Regions from separate parts of the Lactiplantibacillus sp. DA1 genome, predicted to be linked through region 2. Evidence: predicted binding sites of a transcription regulator. Region 2 holds the regulator's gene; the other holds the start of a gene.
The links. Region 2 encodes Rex, which represses fermentation and respiration genes when NADH is low (regulators of the CRP and FNR family bind a similar motif). Its sites were predicted from a motif close to TTGTGAANTANTTCACAA; they were not measured.
Positions count from the first base shown of each region.

Region 1: a site for Rex is predicted at 1,356-1,373, ahead of adhE (bifunctional acetaldehyde-CoA/alcohol dehydrogenase). Genes of this name have one in related genera too.

Region 1 covers NZ_JAWHTQ010000009.1:122,004-125,428, reverse strand. Annotated here, with positions in the region: gene adhE (bifunctional acetaldehyde-CoA/alcohol dehydrogenase) at 1-1,330, opposite strand, end outside; gene RXV91_RS14060 (universal stress protein) at 1,645-2,106, opposite strand; gene RXV91_RS14055 (PadR family transcriptional regulator) at 2,317-2,865, opposite strand; gene RXV91_RS14050 (phenolic acid decarboxylase) at 2,981-3,425, shown strand, end outside.
Region 2 covers NZ_JAWHTQ010000001.1:440,543-443,967, forward strand. Annotated here, with positions in the region: gene groES (co-chaperone GroES) at 1-177, opposite strand, end outside; gene RXV91_RS02070 (type II CAAX endopeptidase family protein) at 370-1,014, shown strand; gene RXV91_RS02075 (redox-sensing transcriptional repressor Rex) at 1,150-1,827, opposite strand; gene RXV91_RS02080 (ABC-F family ATP-binding cassette domain-containing protein) at 1,995-3,425, shown strand, end outside.

The sequences.
Region 1 (3,425 bases), on a different contig from region 2:
GATCCATATCTGTAACGTTATGAGAAATCGAGTTGCCACCATATGATCCCGTGCCCAGAGTTAATGAAGGCGCCATGTTATTGTAGATATTACCTAACCCACCAACTGAAGATGGCGTGTTAACTAAGATTCGGCAAGCAGGCATTTGTAAGCCAAATTCCTTGACCAATGCATCATCGGTCGTATGAATTCCAGCAGTATGGCCTAAGCCACCATAGTGAAGTAATTCATTAGCTCGTTTAAACGCTGCTTCATGCGAATCCGCTTTGTAAACGGTCAAAACTGGTGATAATTTTTCGCCGGATAATGGGTACTTGATACCGACACCATTAATTTCGGCAATCAAGACCCGGCAATCCTTAGCGACATCTTTCAAGCCAGCCATTTGTGCAATCTGATAAGCTGTTTTCCCGGCAACTGGACCACGAACCGTGTGCCGATTAGGATCAATAACAGCATCACTCAAGGCTTGCACATCTTTAGGTTTAACGTAGTAGCAGCCCAAACGAATAAATTCAGCTTTAACTTCAGCATAAATTTCTTTATCAATAATGGCACTATTTTCAGAAGCACAAATCATCCCATTATCAAACGTCTTCGATAAAACAATGTCGTTAACCGCCTGCTTAATGTCAGCTGTTTTTTCAACATACGTTGGGCCATTACCAGGACCAACGCCTAATGCTGGCTTGCCTGATGAGTAAGCGGCTGTCACCATGCTAGGGCCACCAGTAGCTAAGATTGTCGCAACATCCGTATGGTGCATCAAGGCGTCAGTTGCTTCAATACTTGGGTGCTCAATATATAAAACAGCATCAGCTGGACCACCAGCAGCTTTAATGGCTTCTCGCATCACTTCAGCAGCTGCAGAACTACATTTCTGAGCTTGAGGATGGAAACCAAAGACGATCGTGTTACGACCCTTCAACGAAATCAAAGTCTTAAACACCGTCGTTGAAGTTGGGTTGGTCACTGGTGTTACCCCAGCGACGATACCAACTGGTTCAGCAATTTCCATTAGTTGCTCTTCATCGTCTTCTTTAATGACGCCAACCGTCTTATCATGGCGCATGCTATTCCAGATATATTCACTGGCATAGATGTTCTTAATTGCCTTATCTTCAACAACACCCCGACCAGTTTCTTCAACGGCCAACTTGGCTAACTTCATGTGATTATCTAGTGCCGCAACAGCAACTTTTTCACATAGATCATCAATTTGTGCTTGCGTGTAATCTTTCAAAATTGCTAACGCTTTTTTAGAACGTTGAACTAATTGATCAACTTCGCTGGTAACTTTGGTAGTTTGGTCTTTTTCTGTTTTTATCATGAAGTGTTTCCTCCGTTCAATTCCTTTGTGAATTAATTTACAAACTTCATTATAGCCATCCTTGCTCATAATGCAACAATAAATCATAAATTAATTTAATAAAATTGCTTTGGTTTGTACGCAAACGCCGGTTAATCAGGTTTTATACCAAAAAATATTTTTAATCGTTAAGTTCACTAATGAACAAACAGTCATAAAAAAACAGCTGTAGCTCATTCATCAAGAACATCGCTACAGCTATTTGTCATTTTAAATTCAACTAGTCACACCATCGGTCACTGGCAGTAATTACCGTGTTATCGATACCGTTTTCGTTAACGAACCACGATGACCGAAATCGGCGCTTTGCGTGCTAACCGCGGACCAATGGCACCAGCAATCTTAGAATGTGCGAATTCAGTATCCGCCCCTGTGACTAACAGGTCTGGTTTAAATTCTGGAATGACTTGTTCCAAAATCACATCATCAACATCCCCACCTTCATAAACTAGGGGTTCGATTTGCTTAACGCCGCGTTGTTCAGCAAGCTGAACATATTCAGCAACTACTTCTTCTACGTGTTTACGTTTGGCCTGGATTTTTGACGGTGTTAACGAATCAAAAATATTGATATCTTCACTTTCAAGCACCGAACAAATACCCAACGGAACATCATAATCGCGGGCCAAAGTCGTGGCATACCGAAAGGCACGTTCCGAAGAGGTATTATCATCTTCGTCAACAGTCAGCAAAATGCGCCGATAAACGAGTGGCTCTTGCATTTTTTGATTTTCCATAGTTAGTTAATCTCCTCATTGAATTGAATTGATATTGACCACTGTCATTATACCAGTTTCAAGTCTTAAACGGGACCATTTATCATTACTTGCAAGGCAGTTGATAACCACCTTGCCAGCTTGCTTAACACCGTTATTTAACCGCCACCGCCATTTCCTCATTGCAAGGACATGCTTCCGACTAAGATCACATTTAAAACTATAACCGGCCTATTTATTCGGCAATGCACGCAAAGTCTGTTTAAGCCAATTTACATAGTAATCCTCACGACCAATTGCGTGCTGCAAAATCAAGTAATGTCCATAATGTTGCTTAGCCATGGCTGGTTGGGGAAAGAGCGTCGCCAAACGTTGCTGTAAGTGTGTCAGCTTAGCATTATGCAGTGCTAGCTGTTCGTGTAACATCGCAGGTAACCGCGGATCATGATTAGTCTGAATAAAATATAATTTCAAAATAAATTCATCTTTGGTTGCAGTTAAGTCGGGCGTTCCGATACTAATCCATTCATGTAACAACTGGCTACCGCTAGTCGTAATATGATAAAGTTTTTTTTCTAATTTTTCACCACTGATCGTAATTTCATGGGTGACATAGCCCTGTTCTTCTAACCGTTTTAGTTGCGGATAGATCTGACTGTGTTGGGCCTGCCAAAATTCACCAATTTCGTCGTCAAAAGCCTTGGTTAGATCATAGCCAGTTAACGGTTGCTGGTTTAACAGTCCTAGAATAATAAATTGTAACTTATTTTTTTGCGCCATTGGAAATTCCTCCTTGACGATTCTTTGATAACAGTATACACTAACCTTGTTGTTTAAAACATGTAATAAGTTACATGATTTAAATGACATAATCAATTTAAAGAAGGTAATTTTAATGACTAAAACTTTTAAAACACTTGATGACTTCCTGGGAACTCACTTCATTTACACTTACGACAATGGCTGGGAATATGAATGGTACGCCAAGAACGATCACACCGTTGACTACCGAATCCACGGTGGGATGGTTGCTGGTCGCTGGGTGACTGATCAAGCAGCCGACATCGTCATGTTAACTGAAGGGATTTACAAAATTTCTTGGACTGAACCAACCGGGACTGACGTTGCACTAGACTTCATGCCAAATGAGAAAAAGTTACACGGTACCATCTTCTTCCCAAAGTGGGTTGAAGAACATCCTGAAATCACCGTTACTTACCAAAACGAACACATCGATTTAATGGAACAATCTCGTGAGAAGTACGCAACTTATCCCAAATTAGTTGTGCCTGAATTTGCTAATATTACTTACATGGGTGAAGCCGGCCAAAACAATGAAG
Region 2 (3,425 bases):
CTTCACGCTGGGGTCAACTTTTGTCCCGTTATCTAAAACACGACCGTCATTGACGGCAACAACCTTCCCGCTTTGAGGCTTTTCCTTGGCGTTATTGGCAATGACAATCCCACCAATTGTTTGTTCTTCTTCTTCTTGTTGTTGCAAGATAACGCGATCTCCTAATGGTTTTAACACGTGAATCCCTCCATTTATTCTTTTTTAGCACTCCTTAGTTCCAAGTGCTAATTACATTGTCAACTATATCATTTTAATTCAAGATTGCAAGTAATTTGTCAATTATTAGTCAAAGAATGTCAAATCGACTATAATGAAATTTACAGTTATCGCTATGCAACTTAAATTAAACTTTTAAAAGGACGTGAGTTGATGGTCAATCGCCGCCAATCAATCTTTATTCTCATTATTTACTTTATTATTTATGCCCTACCAAGCGTTCTAGTTACCGCTTTTCATCAACTTGGTTCTCAAGTATTCGTTATTCAAACCGTTGATTACTTGGTCGGTGCCGTCCTGCTCATTTGGTTAACTAGCCGAATGAAAACTAAAAATGTGATTGAAAAGCATCCTAGTAATTGGATCAAAACCATTCTTTGGGGATTGATCGGACTCGGGCTCGTCATCGTCGGCCAATTGATTATTCTAAAAATCACTGCCTTGTTAGGCCAGTCAACTGCTTCAACCAATACCACCACACTCCTGACAGTTGGCCAGCAATACCCAGCCTTTTTCCTAGCCATCATTATCGGCGCTCCAATCATGGAAGAAATCGTCTTTCGCAAAGTTATCTTCGGTAATCTGAGCGCGGTCACTGGTAAGATTGGAGCTGCCTTAATTGCGAGTGTGTTATTTAGCTTCGCACATGCGGACGGTCACTTCATTCTGTATGCGTTTGTCGGCCTCTTATTCTGTTGGCTATACCAGCATACCGGTCGCATTCAAACTTCTATGACTGCCCACATCCTAATGAATGCATCGGTCGTATTACCAACATTGCTTGGATTGTTGCATTAATCAAGCCTAGTATGTCTCAATAACTGTAGCCGTCACTAAACACTTGTTTCACATAAAAAATTGACACAAAAAGGTGCCCTAGGACTGATTCCCAGGGCACCTTTCACTATCAATTTCTAGAACTAAGGCAATACCTTAGTCTTGAGCCTCATTCTGATCGTCATGACCAGATTCACCCAATTGCTGACCGTAATGCTCAATAAAGTAGATCAACGTTTGCAATTCATTAGTCAAGTCAACGTTTTGAACCCGGACTGTTTCTGGAACCGAAATTCGTAACGGCGTGAAGTTCATAATTCCCTTCACGTTAGCATCAACCAAATCATCCGTAATTTCCTGAACAACCGTCGTTGGAACTGTTAAAATTGCAATTTCAATCTGTTGTTCGATCAATTGCTTCTTCAACTCAGTCATTGGGTACACTGGCACCCCACTTTGAACCGTATTGGCAATCGCCTCGTTCACATCAAAGGCCGCTGAAATTCGAACATTACTATTTTTGTGAAAATTGAAGTTTAATAAAGCGTGACCTAAATTCCCGACCCCAATCAAGGCAACGTTCGTTAAGGTATCTTGGTTCAAAATTTTTTTAAAAAATGCAAGCAACGTTTCAACATCGTATCCATACCCTCGTTTACCGAGCGCCCCAAAATACGAAAAGTCTCGCCGAATCGTTGCTGAATCTACTTTAACCGCCTCGGACAACTCGGTTGATGATACCCGCTTCTTATCTGCATCTAGTAAGATATTCAAGTAGCGGTAATAAATTGGTAACCGTTTTGCCGTTGCCCGTGGAATTTTTGTTTCTGCCATTCGGACGCGTCCTCCTATATAAAAGTTTGTGAATTTGCTGACACTATTCTAGCATAACCTACAACTTTGTGAAATAATAATTACTTATTATTCCAAATAATTGGGCAAACCGTTGCAATATGCTACAATTATGTCACGAATCAAATGTGAAAGGAGCTTAATAAAGCGTGATTTTACTACAAGTACAGCAGGTAATGCGGCGTTTTGGTGCCGATGTCTTGTTCGATAACGTACAAATGGACATTCAAGAGCACGCCCGGGTGGCCCTCGTTGGTCGCAATGGCGCCGGCAAATCAACCTTACTTAAAATGATTGCTGGTGAAACGGTGCCTGACGAAGGCCAGATTTCGATGCGCAAGGGACTGACAATTGGTTACTTGGCCCAAGATCAAGGCCTAGACAGTCATAATACAATCTGGGAAGAGATGAGTAGTGTCTTCGCCGAACTACATGCAATTGAAAATCGAATGCATCAACTCGAAAATCAACTCAGTGATCCGGCTATTATGAACAATGAACAGGCCTACCAACAAACTTTAAAAACCTATGACCAAATTCAAACGGAATTTCAACAGAAAAACGGTTACGGGTACCAAGCTGAAATCCGGGGGGTTTTACACGGATTTCAATTTGACGCTGATGTCTATGATAAATCGGTCACTGAACTATCAGGTGGTCAAAAGACGCAGCTCGCACTCGCCAAGTTACTACTTGAAAAACGCGACTTACTTATTCTTGACGAACCAACTAACCACTTGGATGTTGAAACTTTAACTTGGCTAGAAAGTTATTTACAGTCATATGCAGGCGCATTGCTTATTGTCAGCCATGACCGTTACTTCCTAGACCGAGTCGTTAATGAAGTTTATGATCTGTCGCACCATGAAATGGTCCATTATACTGGCAATTACGATCAGTTTGTTCAAGAAAAAGCGGCACGCATTCAAGCTCAGTGGAAACACTATGAAAAACAACAAGCCGAGATTAGTAAACTTGAAGACTTTGTTAACCGTAATATTGTTCGAGCTTCTACGACAAAACGTGCCCAGGCCCGGCGCAAGCAATTAGCTAAGATGGAACGACTAGATCGTCCTGATAATGACGAGAAAACGGCCCACTTTGGCTTTCATGCCGCCAAGCAAAGTGGAAATATCGTTTTGACCATCAAAGACGCTGCCGTGGGTTACGGCGGTCGAATCCTTTCAGAACCAGATAATCTCAGTGTTAAAAAACATGAAGCAATTGCCATCGTCGGCCCAAACGGGATTGGTAAATCAACCTTCCTCAAGAGTATCTTGGGCCAAATTCCATTCATTAAGGGTAAGGCCGTGTTTGGCACTGGCGTCGTCACTGGTTATTATGACCAAGAACAACGCAACCTTAATGACAAGAAGACAGTATTGGGTGAATTATGGGATGAACATCCAACCACGCCGGAAAAAGATATCCGAACCATTCTAGGAAGCTTTCTCTTTACTGGAGAAGACGTTGATAAACCCGTCCACGCACTATCTGGTGGCGAGCGGGCCCGGTTACTACTGACTAAACTCGCCATGCAAAACGACAACTTCTTGATTCTTGATGAACCGACAAACCAT